4 regions of the Streptomyces sp. NPDC090108 genome follow, and region 2 is predicted to be linked to each of the others. Evidence: riboswitches for the same ligand, from Rfam matches in the RefSeq annotation. Region 2 holds a riboswitch; each other region holds the start of a gene.

Region 1 (7,087 bases), on a different contig from region 2:
GACCGCTTCCGCTCGCGAAGGGACGTACATGCCCATGGGTCACACGACCACGGCCGAGGCAGGCTCCGGGGGCCTGAAAGCGACCGAGCACCGGCTGGCCAACGGTCTGCGCGTGGTGCTCTCCGAGGACCACCTGACCCCGGTGGCGGCGGTCTGCCTCTGGTACGACGTCGGTTCCCGGCACGAGGTCAAGGGCCGCACCGGCCTGGCTCACCTCTTCGAGCACCTGATGTTCCAGGGCTCGGGCCAGGTGAAGGGCAACGGCCACTTCGAACTGGTGCAGGGTGCGGGCGGCTCGCTCAACGGCACCACCAGCTTCGAGCGCACCAACTACTTCGAGACGATGCCGGCCCATCAGCTGGAGCTCGCGCTCTGGCTGGAGGCCGACCGCATGGGCTCCCTCCTGGCCGCCCTGGACGACGAGTCCATGGAGAACCAGCGCGACGTCGTCAAGAACGAGCGCCGCCAGCGCTACGACAACGTGCCCTACGGCACCGCGTTCGAGAAGCTGACCGCGCACTCGTACCCCGAGGGCCACCCGTACCACCACACGCCGATCGGCTCGATGGCGGACCTGGACGCGGCCACCCTGGAGGACGCGCGCCGGTTCTTCCGCACCTACTACGCGCCCAACAACGCCGTGCTGTCGGTCGTCGGCGACATCGACCCCGAGCAGACGCTCGCCTGGATCGAGAAGTACTTCGGCTCCATCCCCGCCCACGACGGCAAGCCCGAGCCCCGCGACGGCTCGCTGCCCGAGATCCACGGCGAGGAGCTGCGCGAGGTCGTCGTCGAGGAGGTCCCGGCGCGTGCCCTGATGGCCGCCTACCGCCTCCCGCACGACGGCACGCGCGCGTGCGACGCTGCCGACGTGGCCCTCACCGTCCTCGGCGGCGGCGAGTCCTCCCGTCTGTACAACCGCCTGGTACGGCGCGACCGCACGGCCGTCGCGGCCGGCTTCGGCCTGCTGCGCCTGGCCGGCGCGCCCTCGCTCGGCTGGCTCGACGTGAAGACCTCCGGCGACGTCGAGGTACCCGTCATCGAGGCCGCCATCGACGAGGAGCTGGCCCGCTTCGCCGAGGAGGGCCCCACGCCCGAGGAGATGGAGCGCGCCCAGGCCCAGTTGGAGCGCGAGTGGCTGGACCGGCTCGGCACGGTCGCCGGCCGCGCCGACGAACTGTGCCGCTACGCGGTCCTGTTCGGCGACCCGCAGCTCGCCCTGACCGCGGTCCAGCGCGTGCTGGCGGTGACCCCCGAGGAGGTCCGGGAGGTCGCCAAGGCCCGCCTGCGCCCCGACAACCGCGCGGTCCTCGTCTACGAGCCGAAGTCCCCGGAACTCGCCGAGGACGCCGACGTGCCCGAGGACCCGGAGGCCGAGGCCACCGTGGAAGCGGCCGACCACAACGAGGAGACGGGCAAGTGACCGAGCTCGCCACGATGGACTTCCACCCCCAGCCGCAGCCGGGCGAGGCCAAGCCGTGGGCCTTCCCCGCTCCCGAGCGCGGCACCCTGGACAACGGCCTGACCGTCCTGCGCTCCCACCGCCCCGGCCAGCAGGTCGTGGCCGTCGAGGTGCTGCTGGACGCCCCCCTGGACGCCGAACCGGCCGGCCTGGACGGCGTCGGCACGATCATGGCGCGGGCCTTCTCCGAGGGCACCGACAAGCACTCCGCCGAGGAGTTCGCCGCCGAACTGGAACGGGCCGGCGCCACGCTCGACGCGCACGCCGACCACCCCGGTGTCCGGCTCAGCCTGGAGGTCCCGGCCTCCCGCCTGGCCAAGGGCCTGGCCCTGCTCGCCGACGCCCTGCGCGCGCCCGCCTTCGCCGAGAGCGAGGTCGAGCGGCTGGTCCGCAACCGCCTGGACGAGATCCCGCACGAGCTGGCGAACCCCTCCCGCCGGGCCGCCAAGGAGCTCTCCAAGGAGCTGTTCCCGGCGACCTCGCGCATGTCCCGCCCCCGCCAGGGCACCGAGGACACCGTCGAGAAGATCGACGCCGCGGCCGTACGCGCCTTCTACGACCGCCACGTGCGCCCCTCGACGGCCACCGTGGTCGTCGTCGGTGACCTCGACGGCAGCGATCTGGACGCCCTGCTCGCCGACACCCTGGGCGCCTGGACCGGCACCCCGGGCACGCCCCGGCCCGTGCCGTCGGTGACCGCCGACGACACCGGCCGTGTCGTCATCGTCGACCGGCCCGGAGCCGTCCAGACGCAGCTGCTCATCGGCCGCGTCGGCGCCGACCGGCACGACCGCGTGTGGCCCGCGCAGGTGCTCGGCACCTACTGCCTCGGCGGCACCCTCACCTCCCGCCTGGACCGCGTCCTGCGCGAGGAGAAGGGCTACACCTACGGCGTGCGCGCCTTCGGGCAGGTCCTGCGCTCCGCGCCCGCCACCCCCGACGGCGCTCCCGGCATCGCGATGCTCGCCATCAGCGGTTCCGTCGACACGCCCAACACCGGCCCCGCGCTCGACGACCTGTGGAAGGTGCTGCGGACGCTGGCCGCGGAGGGCCTGACGGACGCCGAGAGGGACGTCGCCGTGCAGAACCTCGTCGGTGTCGCGCCGCTGAAGTACGAGACCGCCGCCGCCGTCGCGAGCACGTTCGCGGACCAGGTCGAGCAGCACCTGCCCGACGACTTCCAGGCCGAGCTGTACCGTCGGCTCGCCGCCACCGGCACGGTCGAGGCGACCGCCGCGGTCGTCAACGCCTTCCCGGAGAACCGCCTGGTGACCGTCCTCGTCGGCGACGCGGCCGAGATCAAGGAGCCCGTCGAGGCGCTCGGCATCGGCGAAGTCACGGTGGTGGCCGCCGAGTAGAGGCGGGAGAACGGCCGCGCCCGGCCGGCCGCCGGCGAACAGCCGTACGGCGCACACGTGCGAGTGTGGGGATCTGAGGACCGACGGGTCGTCAGGTCCCCACGCCGTTCCCGGGGCCCCGCCGGCTCGGGCTCCCCCTCACCCCCAGATGTCCGGATTGGTACGGGTGTTGCCCGTCTGCCCTGTGGGATGCGCTACAAAAGCCCGGATCCGTTTGAGGATCCCGAGCCGCCCCCTTTAGCGTCATCCGGGCTGTTCGTCAGGCACCACGCCGCGCCCGCGGCACCGGACAGCCATCGCCGAGTCCCCGTACGGCGCGAGCCAGGGGAGCCGGGGACCCAACCACGTCCCTGGGGTGAATCGGATGCCCGCGCGCGAGCGAGGGTGCCCGTAGGAGACCTTCCTGCTCCGAACCCGTCAGCTAACCCGGTAGGCGAGAGGGAAGGAAAGGACCAGCCACTCCATGGCGTTCATGTGCGCCACCGGGAAGCATCGCAAGCCCGGCCGGGTCAAGCGCACCACCGCTCACGCGGCCGGCATCGCGGCCCTCACCACCACCGGTGTCGTCGGCACCCTCGCGGCGTCCCCGGCCCTCGCCGCGGAGAACTCCGTCGAGCGGACCGGCCTCACCCCGGTGATCACCGTCAACGACACCCTCGCCGCGGAGATCGACGCGCAGGCGGACGCCCAGAAGGCCGCGGCCGACAAGAAGGCGGCCGCGGAGAAGGCCGCGAAGGAGCGCGAGGCCGAGGCCCGCGCCGCCCGCGAGGCCGAGCGCAAGCGCCTGAACGCCTTCGTCCTCCCGATCTCCGGCTCGTACGTCTCCACGGGCTACAAGACCGGCGGCTCCCTGTGGTCCTCCGGTTCGCACACCGGCATCGACTTCCACGCCGCGAGCGGCACGACCGTCCACGCGGCCGGCGCCGGCACGGTCGTCTCCACCGGCTGGGGCGGCGCCTACGGCAACCAGATCGTGATCCGGATGGCCGACGGCATGTACACCCAGTACGGCCACCTGTCGTCCATCGGGGTCACCCCGGGACAGCGGGTCACCCCGGGCGAGCGGATCGGCCTGTCCGGCGCGACCGGCAACGTCACCGGCCCGCACCTGCACTTCGAGGCCCGTACGACGCCGGAGTACGGCTCGGACGTGGACCCCGTCGCCTACCTCCGAGAGCACGGCCTGGACGTCTGACGACGCCCGCGCGACTCCCGTACGGCCCCCGCCCTCCCCGCCCGCTTCCCGCGGGTCCCGCGGCGGTTTCCGTACGGCGTTCCGAGGCCCCGGCCCGTCCGGCCGGGGCTTTCGCCGTTCTGTGAACGGCTTCCGCACCTTCCGCGCCCGCTGTCCAAAAAATATCCCTGGAATCCGGTCCGCCGTCGGAAATTCCGGCTCATTGCCATAGAGTCACGGAACAACGCGTCCATCGTCGACGTTTCCCGGGGATCGAGACGGAGGTCGGGCATGCGAATTCCCGCACATTCGGTGTGCACGGCGATCCGGGACGACATCGTCTCCGGTGTCCACGAGCGCGGCAGCCGGCTGACCGAGGAGGTCATCGCCCGCCGCTACGGCGTCTCCCGCGTCCCGGTCCGCGAGGCCCTGCGCACCCTGGAGGCGGAGGGCTTCGTGGTGACCCGGCGGCATGCGGGCGCCTGTGTGGCCGAGCCGACCGAACAGGAGGCCGCCGACCTGCTGGAGATGCGCCTGCTGCTGGAGCCGCTCGGTGCCGCCCGGGCCGCCCAGCGGCGCACCGAGGCCCATCTGAAGGTGCTCCGCGGCCTGGTCAGGCTGGGTCAGGAGCGGGCGCGCCGGGGCAGCAGCGAGGATCTGCGCTCGCTGGGCGGCTGGTTCCACGTCACGCTCGCCCAGGCCTGTGGCAGCCACTCGCTGACCTCGGTGCTCACTCAGCTGCGGCACAAGATCGCCTGGATGTACGTGGTGGAGGCGCCGCTCAGCCCCGTGGAGTCCTGGACGGAGCACGGCGCCATCGTGGACGCGGTGGCGCGCGGCGACAGCGAGCGCGCACGGGCGCTCACGGCGCTGCACACCGAGCGGGCGACCCTCGCGCACCGCCTCCGCTTCCCCGCGAACGGCGACCGCGCGGAGCGTGTGAGGAACCCGCAACATCCCGTAAACATGCCGAGTCTCCGGAATTAACACGCGAGCCGTATACAAAAGGGAGGCGTTCGGAGCGGCATTTCCGACGCCTGATTCCGTGTGCCGTGAATTCCTCCGGACGGGTCCGGGAAACGCGGAAGCCGCGCCCCCTCGAAAAGGGTGACGCGGCTTCCAGAAGCCACTCGGAACCGGCCTCGTCCGGAAATCCGGAATCGGCCAGGAATCGGCCTGGAACCGAGGCCGTCGCGAGGCCCGGGACCGAGACGCCCCGGTCTCCGGGAGCGGCCCGGAGCTCAGACCGTCTCGGGCAGTTCCTCCAGGCCCTCGGCGACCAGTTTGGCCAGCCGGTCCAGGGCGGCGTCCGCGCCCTCGGCCTCGGAGGTGAGGACGATCTCCTCGCCTCCCTGGGCACCCAGGCCCAGAACGGCCAGCATGGAGGCCGCGTTGACCGGCGTGCCGCCGGTCCTGGCGATCGTGACCGGGACGCCTGAGGCCGTGGCGGCCCGGACGAAGATGGAAGCGGGGCGGGCGTGAAGGCCCTCGGCCCAGCCGACGTTGACGCGGCGCTCAGCCATGTGATGCTGCCCTTCAGTCACAGGGTTGTCTAGACCAGATTTCCATATCGTGCAGCGCGCCGGAGGCGGTCACCCACCCCGCCCCGGCGTGTCGTCGGACCGCGGCCTCGGCCCGAGCGTGTCTTCCATGGTCCCTCATGAAGCGTTCCGTGATGTTGTCGTGGGCGAGCCGTAACCTGGGGCCCATGCAGACCTCGGCGGACCGGCGGGACCGGCACGAGTATCCCGCCCACTGGGAGGCGGACGTGGTGCTGCGCGACGGCGGCACCGCGCGCGTGCGCCCCATCACCATCGGCGACGCCGACCGGCTGGTCAGCTTCTACGAGCAGGTCTCGGACGAGTCGAAGTACTACCGGTTCTTCGCGCCGTACCCACGCCTTTCCGCCAAGGACGTCCACCGCTTCACGCACCACGACTTCGTGGACCGGGTGGGCCTCGCGGCCACCATCGGCGACGAGTTCGTCGCCACCGTGCGCTACGACCGGATCGGCGCGGGTGGACTGCCCGCCTCCGCGCCGGCCGACGAGGCCGAAGTCGCCTTCCTGGTCCAGGACTCCCACCAGGGGCGCGGGGTCGCCTCCGCCCTCCTGGAGCACATCGCGGCCGTGGCGCGCGAGCGGGGCATCCGCCGCTTCGCCGCCGAGGTGCTCCCCGCCAACACCAAGATGATCAAGGTGTTCACGGACGCCGGCTACACCCAGAAGCGCAGCTTCGAGGACGGCGTCGTACGCCTGGAACTGGACCTCGAACCCACCGACCGCTCCCTGGCCGTGCAGCGCGCGCGGGAACAGCGCGCCGAGGCCCGCTCCGTCCGGCGGCTGCTCGCGCCCGGCTCGGTGGCGGTCGTCGGCGCCGGACGCACGTCCGGCGGAGTGGGCCGCAGCGTCCTCGCGAACATCGGGGCCGCCGGCTACCGGGGGCCGCTGTACGCCGTGAACCAGTCCTTCCCCGAGGACGTCACGGAGATCGACGGCGTGCCCGCGTACCGCTCGGTGCGGGACATCGAGGGTCCGGTGGACCTCGCGGTGGTCGCCGTACCGGCCGAGGACGTGCCCGCCGTGGTCGCCGAGTGCGGAGCGCACGGGGTGCAGGGACTCGTCGTGCTCTCCGCCGGATACGCCGAGAGCGGGCCCGACGGACGGGAGCGGCAGCGGACCCTCGTCCGGCAGGCGCGCGCGTACGGCATGCGGATCATCGGCCCGAACGCCTTCGGCGTCATCAACACCGCCGAGGACGTCCGGCTGAACGCCTCGCTCGCGCCTGAGTCGCCCCGTGCGGGCCGGATCGGACTGTTCGCCCAGTCCGGCGCCATAGCCATCGCCCTGCTCGCCCGGCTCCACCGGCGCGGGGGAGGGGTCACCGGCATCACGGGCGTCTCCACCTTCGTCTCCGCCGGCAACCGGGCCGACGTCTCCGGCAACGACCTGCTCCAGTACTGGTACGACGACCCGGACACCGACGTCGTCCTCATGTACCTGGAGTCCCTCGGCAGCCCCCGCAAGTTCACCCGCCTCGCCCGGCGCACCGCGGCCGCGAAGCCGCTCGTCGTGGTGCAGGGCACCGGATCCGG
Region 2 (7,087 bases):
GTCGAGGACAAGCACGGTGTGCCCATCGAGGTCGTCGTGGTCGGCGACTGCCCCCTCGACGAGAGGACCACCGCGCAGATGCAGGCCGCGCGTGAGGCGATGGTGAACGCCGCCAAGTACGGTGGCGAGGGCGGCGCCGTGCAGGTGTACGCCGAAGTCGAGGGCAGGACGGTCTTCGTGTCCGTCCGCGATCGCGGACCGGGCTTCGACCCGGAGTCGATACCCGCGGACCGTATGGGCGTCAGAGAATCGATCATCGGCCGGATGGAACGCAACGGCGGCACGGCCCGGCTCAGGCCGGTGCCGGGCGGCGGCACCGAGGTCGAGCTGGAGATGGAGAGGGCGGAGAGGACGGCATGAGCGACGCGACCGAGACGAACGGCACGGCGGGGGCGGCGGAGGTGTCCGAGTCCGGGCGTGGCGCCGGCGGCGGCCCGGACGGGCGCCATGTCCGTGTGGTGCTCGTCGACGACCACCGCATGTTCCGCACCGGTGTCCAGGCCGAGATCGGCCGGACCGAGCAGACCGGTGTGGAGGTGGTCGGCGAGGCCCCCGACGTCGATCAGGCGGTCACGGTCATCACCGAGACCCGGCCCGAGGTGGTCCTGCTCGACGTCCACCTGCCCGGCGGCGGCGGAGTCGAAGTGCTGCGCCGGTGCGCTGCGTTGATGGCGGATCCCGAGCGGCCCGTGCGCTTCCTCGCGCTGTCCGTGTCCGACGCGGCGGAGGACGTGATCGGCGTGATCCGGGGCGGCGCCCGCGGCTATGTCACCAAGACCATCACCGGTGCCGATCTCGTCGCTTCCGTCTTCCGGGTCCAGGAGGGCGACGCCGTGTTCTCCCCGCGTCTGGCCGGGTTCGTCCTGGACGCCTTCGCCTCCACCGACGCCCCGCCGGTCGACGAGGACCTCGACCGCCTCACCCAGCGCGAACGCGAGGTGCTCCGCCTGATCGCCCGCGGCTACGCGTACAAGGAGATCGCCAAGCAGCTGTACATCTCCGTCAAGACGGTCGAGTCCCATGTCTCCGCGGTGCTCAGGAAGCTCCAGCTGTCCAACCGGCACGAGCTGACCCGCTGGGCGACGGCACGGCGCCTGGTCTGAGCCGCCCGACTTGAGCGGCCGGACTTGAGCGGCCGGACCTGAGCGGTCGGCCCTGAGCCGCGGAGCCTGGGGTCGCAGGGCCTGGCGTCGCAGGGCCTGGGTAGTCGTCCCCGAGGGGTCCGGCCGGACGGGACTCAGGGGGGAGGCGCCTCACGCCACCCGCGTGGCTCCCGCGAACGGCATCTGGTCGATCGGGGCGACACGGACCGGGGCCGAGGGGTTCGGGGCGTGGATCATCTTCCCGTTGCCGACGTAGATACCCACGTGGCTGATGCCGGAGTAGAAGAACACCAGGTCGCCCGGCTGGAGTTGGGCGCGGGAGACGCGCCGGCCGGCGTTGATCTGGGCGTAGGTGGTGCGGGGCAGGGAGACCCCGGCCGAGCGGTAGGCGGCCTGGATCAGGCCGGAGCAGTCGAAGGCGCTGGGGCCGGTCGCACCCCAGACATAAGGGCTGCCGAGCTTCGTGTAGGCGTAGGCCACGGCTGCCGCCGCTCTGGAGTTGGTGCCCGCCGGCGCGCCGTGCGCCGTGGCGTTCACCGCGGCGGACCCGCTCGCCTTCAGGGGGACCCGGACGTCCACGGCCGAGCGGGAGACGTGGTCCGCCACCGGGGCGTCGGCCGTGACCTCGGTGCGCTGCACCGGGGTGAGCCGGGCGAGCAGCCTGCGCGCCTCGTCCAGCTTCGTGGTGACGGTCGTCTTCTGCCGTCGCAGCTCGTTCTGGCGTGACCGCAGCGACGACAGGTCGATGCGCGCGGCGCCGCGCAGCTGCTCGATCTCGCGCAGCTGCCGGCGGACCAGGCTGACCGTGCTTGCCTGCCGCGCGCCGGCCCGTTCGGCGAACGCGGCGCCGTCCAGGTAGCGGTCGGGGTCGCGGGAGAGCGCGAGCTGCCAGGCGGGGGAGAAGCCGCCGTCGCGGTACTGGGCCGCCGCGTACGAGCCCAGGGCCTCCCGGGCCGCGTTGAGCTTCGCCTGCTTGCGGGCGGTCTGGTCGTGCAGCGTGTTCAGGCGCCGCTGGGTGGCGTTCGCCTTCTCCTTCGCCCCGTCGTACTTCTGGGTGGCCGTCTCCGCCTCCTGGTAGAGCTTGTCGACCTTGGCCTTCACCTGTGCCGGGGTCAGCTGCGGCGCGGCGTGGGCCGTGCCGTCGAAGGCCGTCGCGGTGGCCGCGCCCGCGAGGGCGAGGGTGGCGGCCGTTCGCGCCGTGTTGCCGCTGAGCGAGCGCTGTCGGGACTTGCGGTGCGCTGCCACCTGGACAGTCACGTCCTTCCGTAGGGCTCGTCCGGCCGAGGCCCGGACGACCTGGGGGTCTGCGCGTCCGGCGGCCGCCCGCACAGGGGGTCGGGCCGCCGCCGGACCTCCTCGGCGGTGGTGGCCGACGGCCGCCCTGGTCGGGGCGGCGGTGGGGAGCCGGTCACCTGGGGGAGGACGCTAGGCCCGTTGGTGACAGGTCGGTAACGCGGTGTACGGAACTGGTTCCGACGGACCGAGGTGTGACCGTATGTGAGCGGATTGCCGGAGAGGAGTCGTCGTCTTCACACAGCGTGGTGATCGATGCGCCGAATGCGGGGACGAGTGAGGCGTGGGGTGCTATGCGGCGCATATATGCACGGTCCACCGGTGTGGTGTCGGGGGGCCGATGACGGGCGGAGCGCACATATCTGACTAGGCTCCGGAGTCATGGACGTACTCATCCATCTCTTCGTCGGCCTGCACATCATCGGCATCGCCGCGCTGCTCGGCGGCTTCCTCACCCAGATGAAGGCGATGGGCCGGGGCACGGCCCGCTTCGTCCCGGGAATGCTGCACGGCGCGTTCACCATGCTGGTCACGGGCGTGATCCTGGTCGGCCTCAACGAGGCCCAGGGGCACCACGTCAACTCCATCAAGATCGGCGTGAAGCTCGCCCTGCTGATCGTGATCCTCGGGCTGGTCTACGTGAAGCGCGACGACGAACAGGTCGACAAGCGCCTCTTCGGGCTGGTCGGCGCGCTGACCGTGGCCAACATCTTCATCGCCGTGCTGTGGACGTGACGTAGCGCGGGCCCGTGCCGGCCCGGCCGTGCAGGCCGGTGCCGGCACGGCCGACGGCCACGCCGGTCAGGCCGGTCAGGCCGGGCGTACGACGCTGTGGACGACCGTGCCGGGGTCGTACCGGACCGGGGCCTCCTGGACGTACTCGCCCGGACGCGGGGCGTGGATCATCATCCCGTCCCCCAGGCAGAGCCCCACGTGGCTGCCGTCGTCGTGGAGGAAGACCAGATCGCCCGCGCGGGCGTCGGCGACGGGGACCGGAGTGCCCGCGGCGGCCTGTTCGTGCAGGCCGCGCGGGATGGTGACGCCCGCGGCCTTCCAGGCGGCCTGGGTGAGACCGGAGCAGTCGTACGAGCCGGGCCCGCTCGCACCCCAGACGTACGGCTTGCCGATCTGGGCGCGCGCGAACGCGACCGCCTTCTCCGCCTTGGTCCACGCGGACGCGGGCGCGACGGCGGGGGGTACGGCTGCGGCGACGGCGGCGGGTTGAGCGGCGGGCTCCTGGGCGCTGTCCTGCCATGCGGTGGGGGGCGCCTGCTCCGGGCCGGCGGCCGTGAACCCGCTGAGCAGCCCGCGCGCGGAGAGGAGCTTGCGCTGGACGGCGTTCTTGGCGGCGCTCGGGTCGTACGCGGACGGGGCCGCCGTCTCCACGACGGGAGCGGCCGCCGGAGCCGCCGCCGGAGGCGCCATCGGCGCGTTCACCTGTGCGGTCGCCGCCGCTGCGGCCGGGCCGGCGTGCGGCTCCTGGACGGCCGGCGTGCCGGGAGCAGGATGCGGTGCGTACAGAGCCTGGGACACCTGAGGCGCCTGAGACATCTGAGGCACCTGCGATGCCTGAGGCACCTGTGATGCCTGCGGCGCCGGCGTGTTCCGCGCGTTCTCCTGCCGCTTGCGCACGGTGGAGGCCAGCCGGTCCATGAGGCGGCTCTGGTGGAAGTAGTCCTGGGGGTGGTCCTGCGGGCTCTCCTGCGCCGCGGGGCTCTCCTGCTGCGGGGAGTCGGTCCGGGCGCGCTGCCTGGCGCCCCACTCCCGTCCGCCGCGCTCCCGGGCGGGCCGGTCCTTGCCGTCCTCCTGGCGTTCGGACGCCGACTCCGCCCTGCGGTAGAAGTCGTCGATCTTCCTCTCGATCTCCTCCGCGCTCGGCCTGCCGTCGGCGGCGGCCGCGGCGGGCTCGGCCGTCTGGGACAGGACGGCCACGGAGGTGAGTGCCGCGGTGGCGAGGGCGGGGGCACGGAGACCGGTTCCGTTCGTGCCCGCGGGGTGCGGCTTGCGGTGCGACGCCAAGGGAGGCGACTCCTTCCAACGTGCCGCCTACCGGGTTAGCTGTCGGGTTCGGGCGGGTGGTTCGGAAGGGTTGCCCTACGGCCTTCTCCCAGCGGGATGTGGGCCGATTCACCCCAGATCGGTGTGGGTCCCCGGCTCCGGCTGCCCTGCGGGGCGTACGGGACTCGGCGGAGGCCGCGCGGCCCGGCGACGTTCGCCGGAAGGGGTCGTGCGGCCTGCTCGCAACTTAGCCAACTCGTGTGTCTCGTGTGAAGGTTGCTGTGCCATATGTCCGATACATTTTCGTGACCTGAGGGCGAGATCACATGCTCGTGACGGGATGATTCCGCAGGGTGAGGGGTACGCGGGCCCGCGCGGCGGGTTGATCAACTCTGCGCGGAACCGGCCATGTTCCCGGGGTGGCGGCCGGTTGTCGGTGCGGCGCCCTAGACTCGTAGAGCGATGAGCAGCCTCTTTGACGACAGCTTCCTGGCGGACCTCCAGGCCCCTCGCGGCCGCGACGAGGAACTCCCGCCGCCGCCCGAGGACGATCACGCTCCGGAGCCGCTTCCGGACGATCTGTTCGGCGGGAAGTTCGACCTGCCGCCGGACCGGGACGCCCACTACCGCGACGGCGCCCCGCGCCCCGCGCTCGACGCGGCGGCCCTCCTCGACGGGCTGAACGAGAACCAGCGTGCGGCGGTCGTCCACGCCGGCTCGCCCCTGCTCATCGTCGCCGGCGCCGGCTCGGGCAAGACCCGTGTGCTCACCCACCGCATCGCCCACCTGCTGGGCGAGCGGCATGTGCACCCGGGGCAGATCCTCGCGATCACCTTCACCAACAAGGCCGCGGGCGAGATGAAGGAGCGCGTCGAGCAGCTCGTCGGGCCGCGCGCGAACGCCATGTGGGTCATGACCTTCCACAGCGCGTGCGTGCGCATCCTGCGGCGCGAGTCGAAGCGGCTCGGCTTCACCTCGTCGTTCTCGATCTACGACGCCGCCGACAGCAAGCGCCTGATGGCCCTGGTCTGCCGCGACCTGGACCTCGACCCCAAGCGCTTCCCTCCGAAGGCCTTCAGCGCCAAGATCAGCAACCTGAAGAACGAGCTGATCGACGAGGAGGACTTCGCCACCCAGGCCGCCGACGGCTTCGAGAAGACCCTCGCCCAGGCCTACGCGCTCTACCAGTCGCGCCTGCGCGAGGCCAACGCGCTCGACTTCGACGACCTGATCATGACCACGGTCAACCTGCTGCGCGCCTTCCCGGACGTCGCCGAGCACTACCGCCGCCGCTTCCGCCACGTCCTGGTCGACGAGTACCAGGACACCAACCACGCCCAGTACGCCCTCGTGCGCGAACTGGTCGGCTCCGGCGTGCCCGCCGCCGGGGACAACGGGATGCCGCACGCCGAGGCGGACCTCCCGCCCGCCGAGCTGTGCGTCGTGGGTGACGCGGACCAGTCGATCTACGCCTTCCGCGGCGCGACCATCCGCAACATCCTTCAGTTCGAGGAGGACTACCCGAACGCGACGACGATCCTGCTGGAGCAGAACTACCGCTCCACGCAGACCATCCTCACCGCCGCCAACGCGGTCATCGAGCGCAACGAGTCCCGCCGCCCCAAGAACCTGTGGACCAACGCCGGACAGGGCGCGGGCATCACCGGCTACGTCGCCGACACCGAGCACGACGAGGCCCAGTTCGTGGCCGACGAGATAGACCGCCTCACGGACGCGGGCGACGCGAAGGCCGGGGACGTCGCCGTCTTCTACCGCACCAACGCCCAGTCCCGTGTCTTCGAAGAGGTCTTCATCCGCGTCGGCCTGCCCTACAAGGTCGTCGGCGGTGTCCGCTTCTATGAGCGCAAGGAGGTCCGGGACGTCCTGGCCTACCTGCGTGTCCTCGCCAACCCCGAGGACTCGGTCCCGCTGCGCCGCATCCTCAACGTCCCCAAGCGGGGCATCGGCGAGCGCGCCGAGGCGATGATCGACGCCCTCTCCCAGCGCGAGAGGATCAGCTTCCCGCAGGCGCTGAAGCGCGTCGACGAGGCGTACGGCATGGCCGCGCGCTCCACCAACGCGGTCAAGCGGTTCAACACGCTGATGGAGGACCTGCGCACGATCGTGGAGTCCGGCGCCGGACCCGCCACCGTCCTCGAAGCCGTCCTCGAACGCACCGGCTACCTGGCCGAGTTGCAGGCGTCCACCGACCCGCAGGACGAGACCCGCATCGAGAACCTCCAGGAACTCGCCGCCGTCGCGCTGGAGTTCGAGCAGGAGCGCGAGGAGAGCGAGGAACAGGGCACGCTCTCGGACTTCCTGGAGAAGGTGGCCCTGGTCGCCGACTCCGACCAGATCCCCGACGATGAGGACGGCGACGGCGTCATCACCCTGATGACCCTGCACACCGCCAAGGGCCTGGAGTTCCCGGTCGTCTTCCTGACCGGCATGGAGGACGGCGTCTTCCCGCACATGCGCTCCCTCAACCAGACCAAGGAGCTGGAGGAGGAGCGCCGCCTGGCCTACGTCGGCATCACCCGCGCGCGCGAGCGGCTCTACCTCACGCGGGCCGCGCTGCGCAGCGCGTGGGGCCAGCCGTCGTACAACCCGCCCTCCCGGTTCCTGGAGGAGATCCCGGCCACCCATCTGGAGTGGAAGCGGACGGGAGCGGTCGCGCCCAAGTCCTCCGGGTC
Region 3 (7,087 bases), on a different contig from region 2:
GGCGGTCGATCGCGTCCTCCAGGAGCTGGGAGGCGGCGATGTAGGCGCGCCAGGCGCGCTGCTCCTCGGGGCTGAGCCAGCGGGTCGTCATGCCGCCAGTGTAGGTTTGTTTCAAACTTGAACCAAGACTCCGTGTGGGTCTCCCCGAGGGAGCGCGCCGATGCCGTACCCGTACGTCCTGCTGTCCGCCGCCGTCTCCCTCGACGGCTATCTGGACGACACCGGCCCCGAACGGCTCCTGCTGTCCAGCCCCGCCGACTTCGACCGGGTGGACGAGGTGCGGGCCTCGGTCGACGCCATCCTGATCGGCGCCGGGACCATCCGCGCCGACAACCCCAGGCTCCTCGTCAACGACCCGGCGCGCCGCGCGGCCCGGGTCGCCGGGGGCGGGCCGGAGTACCCGCTGAAGGTCACGGTCACCGCCACCGGCGACCTCGACCCCGCCGCCCACTTCTGGCACACCGGCGGCGAGAAGCTCGTCTGCACCACCGACCGGGGCGCCGGGCGGGCCGCCGGACTCCTCGGCGCGACCGCCGACGTCGTCTCCCTCGGCGCCGCCCTCGACTGGCGCGCCCTGCTGGAGCACCTGCACGACGTCCGGGGCGTACGGCGCCTCATGGTGGAGGGCGGCGGCACCGTGCACACCCAGCTCCTCCAGCAGGGCCTCGCCGACGAGCTCCAGCTGGTGGTCGCCCCGCTGTTCGTCGGCGATGAGCAGGCCCCGCGTCTGTTCGGGCCGGGGGCCTACCAGGCCGGACGGCTGAGGCTGACCGACAGCCGCCGGATCGAGGACGTCGTCCTCATGCGGTACGAGCCCACCGCGCCCGGCACCGGCCCGCTGCCCGCCGCCGCCGACCGGCACTGGCTGCGCACCGCCTGCGAGCTGGCCGCCCTGTGCCCCCCGTCGGACACGGCCTTCAGCGTCGGCGCGGTGGTGGTCGCCGCCGACGGGACCGAGCTGGCGCGCGGCCACTCGCGCGAGGGCGGCGACCCCGTCGCCCACGCCGAGGAGGCGGCTCTCGCCAAGGTCGGCCCCGCCGATCCGCGGCTGGCCGGTGCCACCGTCTACAGCAGCCTGGAGCCCTGCTCCCGCCGCGCCTCCCGGCCCGCCCCGTGCGCGGAGCTGATCCTGCGGTCCGGCGTGCGCCGGGTGGTCACGGCCTGGCGCGAGCCGGACACCTTCGTTGCGTCGGCCGACGGCGCCGGCGTCCTGGCGGACGCGGGCGCGGACGTCGTCCTGCTGCCGGAGTACGAGGCTCTGGCGAAGGCGCCGAACGCGCACCTGGCGGGCTGAGGGGCCCGGGCCCCGCGCGCCGGGGCCCGCCCGCACACCCTCCGCTCCGGCCGCCGGGAAGGCCTCCGGAGCGGAGCGACCCACGTCACCCGGAACGGATGTGCATCGCACCCCGAACATGACGTATGCTTGAGACACAACGACGCGGGGTGGAGCAGCTCGGTAGCTCGCTGGGCTCATAACCCAGAGGTCGCAGGTTCAAATCCTGTCCCCGCTACTGAAGACTCAGGGCCGGAATCCGGAAACGGATTCCGGCCCTGAGTCTTTTCCGTTCCCCGTGCGGTTCCGCCGCATTTCCCGTATCACCCTCGGTGAGCGCGCGAAAGCCATCCGCGTTCCCCCTGAGTCACCATCAAAACCCGTGTGACTCCTGATGGCCGGTCAACTCGCCCCTTTTTCGGCGCTCCTGGGGGCTTACGTCCACTGCGTATGGCCTTAACGATCAAGTGGAACGGCTTGGAATCCGGTACGCGGGTCTATTAACGTTCGATAACGCAGCGCGGTCGTCCCAGCCGTCAACCGAGGCGGCGCCGTGCGCATGTGCCGAATCCCGTGAGGGAACCGGGGAACCACCACCCTGGGGTGAATCACGCGAATACCTACGTGAACCGCATCAGTTCCACGCATAGGTATACGCGCGTAGGAGACCTTCCTGCTCCGAACCCGTCAGCTAACCCGGTAGGCGGAGGAAGGAAAGGAGCGCGCCCGCGTGGCGTCCAACCCCCCTGCCCCGGAAGCCCCGTTCATACCGGCCCAGCGTGACCCCGAGACCTTCGGCTACGGCGGTCCGCGCGTCGACGAGGGCCCCTGGGAGGAGTGGAACCCCACCGAGGAGTCCGTCTCCCCGGTGCGCGGCCGGCACCGCGTCGCCAAGCAGCGCGGGGGCGGACTCGCCCGCAGCTCCACCGTCCTCGGTGTCGGTGTCATCGCCGCCGTCGGCGCGGGCGGCATGGCCAGCGCCAACACCGGCAAGCCGCCGGTCTCCCTCTCCGTGCCGGACCTGTCCGTGTCGTCCGTCGGATCCCTCTTCGACGGCGGCTCCTCCGACACCCACCAGGCCGAGACCGCCTCGCTGAGCCAGGTCGGCGCCTCCTCGGACAGCAGCGGCCAGGACGGCGACGCGGGCGAGGCCCTGCGCAGCCGGATCATGGCCCAGGCCGAGAAGCAGCAGAGCAAGGCCGACATCCGGGCCACCGCGGCCGCCGTCGCCGCCGCCGAGAAGCAGAGCGCCGACGCGGCGGCCAAGGCGGAGAAGGAGGCCGCGGCCAAGGCGGTCACCGCCAAGGCGGACGCCGAGGCCGACGCGAAGAAGCAGGCCGAGGCGGAGCGCCTGGCGAAGCTGGCCAAGCAGTTCGCCCTGCCGGTCCCGTCGTACACGATCACCTCGACCTTCGGCGAGGCCGGTTCGATGTGGTCCTCCGGCTACCACACGGGCCTCGACTTCGCCGCGCCCACCGGCACCCTGGTCAAGGCCATCCAAAGCGGCACCGTCACGCAGGCCGGCTGGGCGGGCGCCTATGGCTACCGCACCGTCCTGACCCTCGACGACGGCACCGAGCTGTGGTTCTGCCACCAGTCCTCGCTGAACGTCTCCGTCGGCCAGAAGGTCAGCACCGGCGAGGTCATCGGCCGCGTCGGCGCCACCGGCAACGTCACCGGCCCGCACCTGCACCTGGAGGTCCACCCCGGGGGCCAGGCGACCGGCATCGACCCGATGGCGTGGCTGCGGGGCAACGGGCTGAACCCCTGACCCGCGCCGCACCGGCACCCGGCCCGGCCCCGTCCGTCACCCGACAGGACGGGGCCGGGCCTTTTCCGCGCGCACCGCGACCCGCGTGACACCGAGGGATCCGCACGGACCCCACCCGTCACCACCGTCCCACGGGCCCCTGGCTTCACACCTTCTTCCCGGGAACCAGGAATGGGTGGTGCCGGAGGGACCGTTGAGAAGGAACATGACTGCTTCTCTGCGCAAGCTCGGCTCCTCCGACCTCGAGGTCTTCCCCCTGGCCCTCGGCGGCAACGTCTTCGGCTGGACCGCCGACGAGGCGACCTCCTTCGCCGTCCTCGACGCCTACGCCGCTGCGGGCGGCAACTTCGTCGACACCGCCGACAGCTACTCGGCGTGGGCCGAGGGCAACACCGGCGGCGAGTCGGAGACGATCCTCGGCAGGTGGCTGGCCTCCCGCGGCAACCGCGACCGGATCGTCGTCGCCACCAAGGTCAGCCAGCACCCCGAGTACAAGGGTCTGTCCGCGGCCAACATCAAGGCCGCCGCCGACGCGTCCCTGCGCCGTCTGGGCACCGACCACATCGATCTCTACTACACCCACTTCGACCAGCCCGAGATTCCGGTCGAGGAGATCATCAGCGCTCTCGACGAACTGGTGAAGGCGGGCAAGGTCCGGCACATCGCCGCCTCCAACATCGGCCCCGAGCGTCTCCAGGAATCGCTGGACTTCTCCGACCGCGAGGGCCTCGCCCGCTACGTCGCCCTCCAGCCCCACTACAACCTGGTCTCCCGCGACACCTACGAGGGCCCGCTGCAGGACCTCGCCCTGCGCGAGGGGCTGTCCGCCGTCCCCTACTTCTCCCTGGCCTCCGGGTTCCTCACCGGCAAGTACCGCCCCGGTACGACGGTCGACAGCGCCCGCGCCGGCTCGGCCGCCAAGCACCTGGAGTCCGCGCGCGGCCGGCAGGTCCTCACCGCCCTGGACGAGATCGCCGCCGACCGCCAGGTCCCGGCCGCCACGGTCGCCCTGGCCTGGCTCGCCGCCCAGCCGACGGTCACCGCGCCCATCGCCTCGGCCCGTACGGCCGACCAGCTCCCGGCCCTGCTCGGCATGGCCGGGCTGCGCCTCACCGACGCGGAACTGGCCCGGCTGACCGACGCGTCGGCCTGACCCGGATCCGGGAGCCCCGCGCGGCTACGACCGGTACGGGTTGAACGCGGGATCGGGCGCGGCCGGGTAGCCGTACCCCGCCGGGTAGCCGTACCCCTGCGCCGGCATCGGACCCTGTCCCGGCATCGGGCCCTGCGGCGGTACGAGTCCCGGTCCCGGCACGGGCCCCGGGAACGGTCCCTGTGCGGGCCCCGGGAACGGTCCCTGTGCGGGCCCCGGGAACGGTCCCTGCGCGGGCATCGGTCCCGGCCCGTGTCCCGCGTACCCGGGCCCGGACCCCCAGGCCGGACCGGGCCCGGATCCGTACCCCGGCCCCTGGCCGTACCCCGACCCGTATCCGTGACCCTGGCCGTACCCGTAGGGCGCCGGGGCCCCGTACGCCGGCCAGGGGGTCGCGGGGCGGCGCGGTGCCACCACCAGCGCCGCGTGCTCCAGCGCGGGCCGGGCCACCTCGCGCCGCTCCCACAGCGCCTCCAGCAGCGCCCGTTCGCGCACCAGGAAGTCCGCGCCCCCGCGCCCCCGCCGTGCCCGGTGCCGCAGGAACGCGAGAGAGGTCGCGTACGCCTCGTACTGCGCCACCGCCCGACCCGCGGGCTTTCCGCCGAAGTGCCGGCGGGCGTGGTCGCGGGCCGTCCGCCGGGCCCGCATCGACCCCAGGGCGAACGGTTCGGCCGGCCCCAGCCAGCCCGCGTACACATACGCGGGCAGCTCCTCCCGCACGGTCCGCAGCTCGCGCTGCCGGGTCCAGACCGCCAGCCAGGTCAGCAGTCCGAAGGCGGGCACCATGAAGGCGGCGTACACGGCGAAGAAGCCGAACTCGCCGAACACCGAGGAACCGTTCCACAGGGCGTGCATGCTCATCGCGAGCAGCAGGCCGCCCACCGGGAGCAGGGCGCGCCGGACGCGCCGCCGGTCCGCCGGGAGGGCGGCGGCGAGGCCGAAGCCTATGCCGGACAGCACGGTGAACAGGGGGTGCGCGAACGGGGACATCACCACGCGCACGAAGAAGGTGGCGGCGGTGACGGCCGGTATGCCCCGGTCGTCGGAGACCTGGTCGGCCCCGAAGGCCGTGCCCAGGTAGAGGATGTTCTCGGTGAACGCGAACCCGGTGGCGGTGACGCCCGCGATCACGACACCGTCGACGATCCCGGTGAAGTCGCGTCTGCGGAAGAGGAAGACCAGCAGGACGGCCGTCGCCTTGGCGGACTCCTCCACGATCGGCGCCACGACGGTGGCGCCCAGGGTGTGGGCGCCGGTCGGGTCGGCCGTGGCCGTGGCGATCCACTCCGTCGCGAAGCTGTTGGCGACGATGGCGATCAGCGCCGCCGCGCAGGCGCCCCACGAGAAGGCGAAGACCAGGTTCCGCCAGGGGCCGGGCTCGACCCGGTCCAGCCAGCGGAAGGCGGCTATGAGCCAGGGCACGGGCAGCACGGCGAGTGCGAGTCCGACGACGAAGCCCTCGGTGCCGGTCTGCCGGCGCACCAGCGCGAGGATGACGAGCCCGGACAGCGCGAGCAGCGTGATCAGTGCCCCGTAGCGCACCCACCGGCGCTGCCACCAGTGCGGATGCGCCCCGTTTCCGGGGCGCGGGGAGTAGGTCGGATGCGGGGGACTGATGGCCACGGCACCGACCCTAACGGTGCGGGGACATCCGCTTCCCCGGGTTATCCGTCCTGGTGGGGAAGGCGACGGAAGAGCAGATCGTTCACCTTGTGGCCCTTGTCCAGTCCCTGGCCCTCGAAACGGGTCAGCGGCCGGAAGCCGGGACGGGGTGCGAAACCGCCGTCGCTCCGGGTGTTCCCGAAGTCCGGATGCGCGGTGAGCACTTCGAGCATCTGCTCGGCGTACGGCTCCCAGTCGGTCGCGCAGTGCACGATCGCCCCGGGCCTCATCCGGGCAGCGGCCAGCGTCAGGAACTCGGGCTGGATCAGCCGGCGCTTGTGGTGGCGCTTCTTGGGCCAGGGGTCGGGGAAGTAGACGCGCAGCCCGTCGAGCGCGTCGGGCGTGAGCATCTCCCGCAGCAGGATGATCGCGTCGCCGTTGGCCACCCGGATGTTGGAGAGGCTGTTGCGGTCCGCGAGGTTGAGCAGATTGCCCTGTCCCGGGGTGTGCACGTCGACGGCGAGGATGTTGGTGTCCTGGTCGGCGGCCGCCATCTGCGCGGTGGCCTCGCCCATGCCGAAGCCGATCTCCAGCACGACGGGGTGGGTGTTCCCGAACAGCTCGGCGAGATCGATCCGCCGCTGACCGTCGATGTCCAGACCCCACTGGGGCCACAGCCGCTGGAGCGCCTCGGCCTGCCCGGTGGTCACCCGGCTCCGCCGCGGCTGGAAACTGCGGATCCGCCGCTCGAAGTGCGAGCCGGCCGGATCGGCCTGGGGGCCTTCGGGGAAGCGCGGCTCCCCCTTCGGCCGGCTGTTCCGCGCGGACACACCGGGAACATGCGGGAGCGCCGCCTCCTCGGAGGCGGGCCGGGAAGCTTCGGGGGCGTTCAGCGACTCAGACACAGTGCACCCGATTTTACGGGGCCGTCCCCGCCTCCCGGACGGACCGCCGAGGTGACCCCGGGCACCCCCGCGCAGCCGGCCGCCGCCCTGGCCATTCTCCGGCCGCCACCCTGGCCGCCGCTACGACCGCCGCCCTGGCCGCCGCTACGGCCGCCGCCCCGGGCACAGCCCCGGCCGCGGCTTCGGGCGGCGTTCCCGGGGGCCCGGGCGCCCGCCCGCGTCCCCGCTCACCGCTCCTACGCCGTCGCCAGCATGTCCAGTGCCCTGCGTCCGACCTCCCTGCCGATCGGCAGGGACGCGGTGGCCGCGGGGGAGGGCGCGTTGAGGACGTGCACGGCATGCTCACCCTCCCGGATCAGGAAGTCGTCGACCAGCGTGCCGTC
Region 4 (7,087 bases), 170 kb from region 2:
GCGCGCCCACGACGAAGCCGACCTCGGCCTCGATGTCGAGCCGGACCGAGGGGCCGAAGACGGGCGCCGGGTCGCCGGGTCCCTTGCGCTGGCCGGAGGGCCGTACGACGTCCGTGCCGGAGACCACCACCGTGCCGGCGCGGCCGTGGTAACCGATCGGCAGATGCTTCCAGTTGGGGGTCAGCGAGTCCTCCGCGTCTGGGCGGAAGATGCGGCCGACGTTACGGGCGTGGTTCTCGGAGGCGTAGAAGTCGACGTAGTCCGCGACCTCGAACGGCAGGTGCAGGGTGACCTGCGACAACGGATGGAAGAAGGGCTCGGTCGTGTCGCGGTGCGCGGGCACCGTGACCCATGCCGTGAGCGCGCGCCGCACGTCCGACCAGGCGGTGCGGCCGGCGGCGAGCAGCGGGCCGAGGGTGGGGCGGTCGAGGAGGGAGACGTAGGGCGAACCGAGCGCGGCGGCCGCGGCGCCCGCGTCGAGAACGTGGTCGCCGAGCCGGACGCCGACCCTCCGTTCCGTGCTGCCGGAGGGCGAGAACACGCCATAGGGGAGGTTGTGCGGGCCGAAGGGGTCGCCCTCGGGGACGTCGAAGGGGGGCATGGGGTGCTGCCTCACTCTCATCCGGGCCATGCATGGCGCTGTGTTCCATGTGGTCGCGCCACACGTTACGACTGCGTCATGTGTCTTGGGCAGTGCCTCAGGAGGTGTTCGGCCGGAGTCCCGACGAGGGAAGGCGCCGGCCCGGGGGAGGCGGGTGGCGTTGGCGTACGGGTTGCCCGGGCCGTGCATAAAGAGTTCGCAATGTCCGAATAGGTCTTGTCGGAGGGGCTAATTCCGGCTTAGCGTCCTTGGGGGACACGGACGGGGTGGGTCCGTTCCGTAGGGGGGACGCGTGGGGGGACCCGTGGCCAGAGACACCGTCAGTGTGCCTTTCGAGGCGGACCGCGAGGTGCCGGGGCTGATCGTCAAGTTCGGCGGCTACCCGCTGCACCACGGCGGGGTCGGCGCGATCCGCAGTCTCGGCAGGCTGGGCGTGCCCATGTACGCGATCACCGAGGACGCCTACACACCGGCGGCCTCGTCGCGGTACCTCAAGCGGGCGTTCGTGTGGCCGACGACCGGCGCCGAGGACCCCGGGCACCTGGTCGAGGGGCTGCTGCGGATCGGCCGCCGGATCGGGCGTCCGACGGTGCTGATCCCGACGGACGAAGAGGCCGCCGTCCTGATCGCCGAGCACCAGGACGCCCTGGCCGGACCCTTCCTCTTCCCGCGGGTCGACCCCGCGCTGCCCCGCCGGCTGGCCAGCAAGCAGGGACTGCACGAGCTGTGCGCGGAGCACGGCATCGCCAGCCCTGAGGCGGCCTTCCCGGAGTCGTACGAGGAGATCGCCGCCTTCGCCGACAAGGCGCGCTTCCCGGTGGTGGCGAAGAACCGCGAGGCGTTCGTGCGGCGCAAACAGCCCGCCGTCAACGGGACCACGAGGATCACCACCCGTGAGGGTCTGCTCTCCCTCGCCCGCGACTGGGGCGAGCAGCCCGGAGTGATCCTCCAGGAGTACCTGCCGAGGGAGGAGGCGGAGGACTGGATCGTGCACGCCTGCTTCGACGCGGACTCCAGCCCGCTCGCCCTCTTCACCGGCGTCAAGGTCCGCTCCTGGCCCCCGCACGCGGGCATGACGGCGAACGCGTACGTCGTCGACAACCCGGAACTCGCCGATCTCGCCGCGCGCTTCATCAAGGAGATCGGCTTCAGCGGCATCGTCGACCTCGACCTGCGCTTCGACCGGCGCGACGGACAGTACAAACTCCTCGACTTCAACCCGCGCATGGGCGCCCAGTTCCGGCTCTTCGAGAGCGGGTCGGGCGTGGACGTCGTACGCGCCATGCACCTGAACCTCACCGGCCGCCCGGTTCCGGAGGGCGAGCAGCGCTCCGGCCACCGCTACGTCGTGGAGAACATCGACCTGCCCGCCCTCCTCGCCTACCGCCGCAGCGGCTACACGACGCCGCACGCGCCGGCCCGGGCGAGCGGGACCGAGCTGGCCTGGCTCGCGGGCGACGACCCGATGCCGTTCCTCACCATGCTCGCCCGCTTCGTGCGTCCGGGCGCGCAGCATCTGTACCAGCTGTGGCGCACCAACCGCCGCGGCAGCACCGGCCCGGCCCCGAAGTAGCCGGGGCCGCCGGCCGGGGGACGTGGCGCGCGCCGCGGGCGGGTACCCCGCGAGCCTCGCCCGGCATCCCCCGGCGCACAAGTGCCCGTGCAGCAGGGTGAGTCGGGGAGTCGCGCGGTCCGTATTCTCTGATCATGGCCGCACCTCTCCCGTACTCACTGATCGCCACCGATTTGGACGGGACGCTGCTGCGCGGCGACGACACCGTCTCCGACCGGTCGCTCGACGCGCTCGAACAGGCGTCGCGGGCCGGCGCCCGCCATCTGGTGGTCACGGGCCGCCCGGCCCCGCGGGTACGGCCGCTGCTGGACCTGCTCGGCTGCACCGGGCTCGCCGTCTGCGGGCAGGGCGCGCAGGTGTACGACGCGGGCGCCGGCCGTCTGCTGTGGTCGGTGCGCCTGGACCGGGACCTGGCCGAGACGGCGCTCGGCAAGATCGAGGCCGAGGTGGGGCAGGTGCACGTGGCCGTCGACCAGGACGGTGTGGACGGCCTCACGCTGATCGAGCCGGGCTACCGGATGCCGCACCCGACCCTGCCCGCCGTGCGGGTCGGCCGCCGCGACGACCTCTGGTGCGAGCCCATCAGCAAGGTCCTGCTGCGCCATCCCACGCTGTCCGACGACGAGTTGGCGGCGGCGGCCCGCTCGGTCGTCGGCTCGCTGGCGACGGTCACCATGTCGGGACCCGGGACGGTCGAGCTCCAGCCGTGCGGGATCACCAAGGCGACCGGTCTGGCCATGGCCGCCGAGCACCTCGGCCTCGGCCGGGCCGGCACCCTGGCCTTCGGCGACATGCCCAACGACATCCCGATGTTCGACTGGGCGGCCCGCGGCGTCGCCATGGCCGACGCGCACCCTCAGCTGAAGGCGGTGGCGGACGAGGTCACCCTCTCGAACGAGGACGACGGCATCGCGGTGGTGCTGGAGCGCGTCTTCGGCTTCCGCGCCACCGTCCTCTGAGCGGCACCCCGCGCCGGGACGACGCGAAGGGGTGCCCCTCGGATCCACCGGCTGGATCCGAGGGGCACCCCTTCGTTCACCCGTCCTCGCGGACGGCTCAGTACGCGCCGAAGACGTTGTCGATCGAGCCGTAGCGCGCGGCGGCGTAGTTGCACGCGGCGGTGATGTTCGCGACCGGGTCGTAGGGGTCGAACGAGGTGCCGGCCACGTGGTAGGCGCGGAAGGTCGGGTCGATGACCTGGAGCAGGCCCTTGGACGGGGTGCCCTTGACCGCGTTGGAGTCCCAGAGGTTGATGGCGAGGGGGTTGCCCGAGGACTCGCGCATGATGTTGCGGTGGATGCCGTCGTAGGTGCCCGGGATGCCCTTCTGGGCCATGATCGCGAGCGACTCGCGGATCCAGCCGTCCAGGTTGTTCGGGTAACCGGCCGGGGTGGTGGCCGGCGTGGTGGCGGCCGCGGGGGTGGCGGCGGAGGCGCTGGTGGTGCCCAGGAGGGTCAGCGCGAGGGCGGCGGCACCGGTGCCGGCGACGGCGAGGGTGCGGGCGATACGGGCCGTACGGGCACGGCGGGGCTGAGCGGCAGCAGGCATGGGGACGTTCCTCTCCGCCGCCTGCGAGGTGAGCTGTCGGGTTCGGGCGGGGAGGTGCCCGGCCACGCCCGGTGATTCCCCCAGGCCCGTCGGGCGCTGGGAGAGGCGTGGCTTCACCCCGAGCCGGTCCGTACGGCATGTGCCGTCCGTCCCGGCGGACTTACCTGGTTCCCCCGCTCCTGCCGTACGAATGCTTCATCGGTGGGTGATGCCGGGCGCGGCAGGATTCGGCGTTCGCCCGACGGCCCGGAACGTATGCGAGAGCACATGTCCGGAACAAGTGTCGGAATCACACAACGTGCCAGTTGACCTTGATCTGTACCAATTGAGGCACTTGATCCTTTGCGATCGCCAACCCTCAACTGGCCGGGCGGGCAAGGTGCCACCGGCGTGGACGAGGGGCTCGCGGGGGCGGCTCGCCGGGTGGGGGCGCGTGACCCAACTCACGAAGTGTCAAAATGCGCAAAAACAGACAAGGGGGATTAGGTGGATTAAGTCTGTTTGGGGCCATTCGGGGGTGTCGGTCCCCTTCCGGGCGGAACCTCTGGGGTGGCGCCCTTCGTTGGCGTGTGTGGAGGTGCGACGGTGGGTGCATCTTCCCGTTAAGTCGATAAATGTCCGTTCTTATTACCTGATCGCGAACACGCCGGTTGTGATCCGATACCTCCCGGGCTGGACCGGTGGGTGCTATCGGTGATCGAAAGAGGACCGGATACGCTGACTCGAGTGGTGGCAGCGACCTATCGACAAACCGCATGAGCGCCAGCAGACACCTGCAGACAGGAGACTCCTCGTGACCGTCACCGGGCCGTTCGGGCTGAGCGTGCGGGACCAGGCTCTGGAGGCCGATGTCCAGGTCGGACTGGCGGCTGTCGAAGAAGGCCTGCTCGAGGCCACCAAGAGCGAGGTCCCGTTCATCACGGGAGCCTCCCAGCATCTCGTGCGGGCCGGCGGCAAGCGGTTCCGGCCCCTGCTCGTGCTGCTCGCCGCGCAGTTCGGCGACAAGCACGCGCCGCGCATCGTGCCGTCGGCCGTCGTCGTGGAGCTGACCCACCTGGCCACGCTGTACCACGACGACGTCATGGACGAGGCGGCCGTGCGCCGCGGCGTCGACAGCGCCAACTCCCGCTGGGGCAACTCCGTCGCGGTCCTCACCGGCGACTTCCTCTTCGCCCGCGCCACGCAGATACTGGCCGACCTCGGCCCCGAGGCCGTACGCGTCCAGGCCCTCGCCTTCGAGCGGCTGGTCACCGGTCAGATACTGGAGACCGCGGGTCCGATGGACGGCCGCGACCCGGTCGAGCACTACCTGGACGTGCTCGCGGGCAAGACGGGCTCGCTGGTGGCCGTCTCCTGCCGGTTCGGCGCGATGATGTCCGGCGCCGACGAGACGGTCGTCGACGTGCTCACCCAGTACGGGGAGCGGCTCGGCGTCGCCTTCCAGCTCGCCGACGACTTCCTGGACATCGCCTCCGACTCCCACGAGTCCGGCAAGACCCCGGGCACCGACCTGCGCGAGGGCATCCCGACGCTGCCGGTCCTCCGGCTGCGCGAGCGGGCCGCGCGTCTCGGCCTGCCCGAGGACATCGCGCTGTGCGAGCTGCTCGACTCCGACCTCAGCGACGACGCCCGGCACGCGGAGGCGCTGACCGCGCTGCGCGCGCACCCCGCGCTGGAGCAGGCCCGCCGGGACACCATCCGGTACGCGGAGGAGGCCCGCGCCGCGCTGGCCCCGCTGCGCGAGTGCAGCGCCAAGGCCGCGCTGCTCGAACTGTGCGACGCGGTGGTCCACCGGGCCGGCTAGCACCCCGTCGGACAGCCCGCCACCCGGAGCGCCGGGTCGCGCGCCGTCCGCTCCGCCGGACAGACATGAGGGCGGTGTCCCCGCACGACCCCTACGGGTCGGGTGGAGGCACCGCCCTCCGGCGTCATACCGCAGGTGTACGCGCAGTTGCCTCCGAGGTCTGACGATTCCCGGCGCCGGATTTGGTGAGATGGAAACCACGGGAATCACCACTCCTCACCGATTCGGGTGAGAATGGCGGCTCAGATGGATTCATCGCGAGGGAAGCCGCCGCCGACGACGGAGGTAAGGCAGACATGGCACCGTACGAATCCGACGACGTGAAGGGCGCCGCGCCGGACGAGGAGCCGCGCTCCGCGGGCCGCAAGGCCGCGAGGTACGCCGTTCCGGTGGCGGTGGTGGGCGTCGCGGCCGTGACGATCGGCCTGGTCCCGGCGCTCGCCGACTCCGGCGACCCCGACCTGCCGAAGATCAGCGCCCAGCAGCTCATAGAGAAGATCGCCAAGTCGGACGTGCAGCAGCTGTCCGGCACGGTGAAGACCGACACCGACCTCGGCCTGCCCGACCTGGGCGGCATGGAGAACGGCATGCTGTCCGGCGCCGCCGGGGGCGGCGACGGCTCCTCCGCGGCCCCGAAGGCCAAGCTCGTCGAGCTGCTCTCCGGCACGCACACCCTGCGGGTGGCCGCCGACGGCCCGGACCGGCAGAAGCTGTCCGTGCTGGAGCAGGGCGCGGAGTACAGCGTCGTCCACAACGGCAAGGACGTCTGGGGCTACGACAGCAAGAGCAACGAGGTCTACCACGGCACCGCCGGCAAGGAGGCCGAGGACCGGCGCGCGGAGCGGCAGGCGCTGCCCCAGAACTTCGCCAAGGACCTGCTGAAGTCGGTCGACGACACCACCGCCGTCACCGTCGACGGCACCGCCCACGTCGCCGGCCGCGACGCCTACAAGCTCCAGATCAAGCCGAAGCAGCCCGACACCACTGTCGGCGCGATCAACATCGCCGTGGACGCCAAGACGGGCGTGCCGCTGAAGTACACGCTGACCCCGAAGAGCGGCGGCGCCGCCGTGTTCGACGCGGGCTTCACCCAGGTCTCCTTCGCGAAGCCCGCCGCCTCCACCTTCGACTTCGTCCCGCCCAAGGGCGCGAAGGTCACCGAGGAGAAGCAGGGCGGCACCGAGGGCGGCGCGGACCACGGCGACATGGGCACGCACGAGCCCGGTGCGCCGGGGCACACCCCGAAGCCCGGCGACGGCCCCGGCGGCATGTTCGGCCACGGCGACAAGGGATTCCACGTCCTGGGCAAGGGCTGGGACTCCATCGCGGTCTTCGACACCGGCGCCAAGGGCGGCAAGTCCTCCGGCGACCGCAGCGGCGAGCTCGGCGGCATCATCGGCTCGCTCGGCGACCCGGTCTCCGGCAAGTTCGGCAAGGGCACGGTCTTCTCCACGCGCCTGGTCAACGCCCTGATCACCGACGACGGCAAGGTGTACGCGGGCGCGGTGACCAAGGAGGCGCTCGTGAAGGCGGCCGACGAGGGGAAGTAGTCCCACGGGCC

What was found. A riboswitch is a leader RNA that binds a small molecule or an ion and turns the genes downstream of it on or off. The one in region 2 is predicted to bind cyclic di-AMP.
Positions count from the first base shown of each region.
Region 1: it holds a riboswitch for cyclic di-AMP, as region 2 does, so the genes downstream of both, ACIPRD_RS15730 (M23 family metallopeptidase) here and ACIPRD_RS04055 (C40 family peptidase) in region 2, are expected to answer to the same signal.
Region 3: it holds a riboswitch for cyclic di-AMP, as region 2 does, so the genes downstream of both, ACIPRD_RS28255 (M23 family metallopeptidase) here and ACIPRD_RS04055 (C40 family peptidase) in region 2, are expected to answer to the same signal.
Region 4: it holds a riboswitch for cyclic di-AMP, as region 2 does, so the genes downstream of both, ACIPRD_RS04880 (transglycosylase SLT domain-containing protein) here and ACIPRD_RS04055 (C40 family peptidase) in region 2, are expected to answer to the same signal.

Region 1 covers NZ_JBIVDQ010000004.1:141,612-148,698, forward strand. Annotated here, with positions in the region: gene ACIPRD_RS15720 (pitrilysin family protein) at 29-1,423, shown strand; gene ACIPRD_RS15725 (pitrilysin family protein) at 1,420-2,820, shown strand; cyclic di-AMP (ydaO/yuaA leader) riboswitch at 3,108-3,271, shown strand; gene ACIPRD_RS15730 (M23 family metallopeptidase) at 3,284-4,015, shown strand; gene ACIPRD_RS15735 (GntR family transcriptional regulator) at 4,286-4,981, shown strand; gene ACIPRD_RS15740 (HPr family phosphocarrier protein) at 5,236-5,517, opposite strand; gene ACIPRD_RS15745 (GNAT family N-acetyltransferase) at 5,703-7,087, shown strand, end outside.
Region 2 covers NZ_JBIVDQ010000001.1:925,789-932,875, reverse strand. Annotated here, with positions in the region: gene ACIPRD_RS04075 (PspC domain-containing protein) at 1-360, shown strand, start outside; gene ACIPRD_RS04070 (response regulator transcription factor) at 357-1,103, shown strand; gene ACIPRD_RS04065 (NlpC/P60 family protein) at 1,254-2,348, opposite strand; gene ACIPRD_RS04060 (hypothetical protein) at 2,778-3,131, shown strand; gene ACIPRD_RS04055 (C40 family peptidase) at 3,207-4,415, opposite strand; cyclic di-AMP (ydaO/yuaA leader) riboswitch at 4,423-4,595, opposite strand; gene pcrA (DNA helicase PcrA) at 4,857-7,087, shown strand, end outside.
Region 3 covers NZ_JBIVDQ010000009.1:15,115-22,201, reverse strand. Annotated here, with positions in the region: partial or broken gene ACIPRD_RS28270 (MarR family winged helix-turn-helix transcriptional regulator) at 1-91, opposite strand, end outside; gene ACIPRD_RS28265 (dihydrofolate reductase family protein) at 161-1,294, shown strand; tRNA gene ACIPRD_RS28260 (tRNA-Met) at 1,438-1,511, shown strand; cyclic di-AMP (ydaO/yuaA leader) riboswitch at 1,826-1,996, shown strand; gene ACIPRD_RS28255 (M23 family metallopeptidase) at 2,004-3,044, shown strand; gene ACIPRD_RS28250 (aldo/keto reductase) at 3,250-4,197, shown strand; gene ACIPRD_RS28245 (PrsW family intramembrane metalloprotease) at 4,222-5,820, opposite strand; gene trmB (tRNA (guanosine(46)-N7)-methyltransferase TrmB) at 5,862-6,704, opposite strand; gene lhgO (L-2-hydroxyglutarate oxidase) at 6,941-7,087, opposite strand, start outside.
Region 4 covers NZ_JBIVDQ010000001.1:1,096,230-1,103,316, reverse strand. Annotated here, with positions in the region: gene fahA (fumarylacetoacetase) at 1-601, opposite strand, end outside; gene ACIPRD_RS04890 (ATP-grasp domain-containing protein) at 927-2,174, shown strand; gene ACIPRD_RS04885 (HAD family hydrolase) at 2,309-3,133, shown strand; gene ACIPRD_RS04880 (transglycosylase SLT domain-containing protein) at 3,231-3,722, opposite strand; cyclic di-AMP (ydaO/yuaA leader) riboswitch at 3,726-3,965, opposite strand; gene ACIPRD_RS04875 (polyprenyl synthetase family protein) at 4,516-5,526, shown strand; gene ACIPRD_RS04870 (outer membrane lipoprotein carrier protein LolA) at 5,823-7,076, shown strand.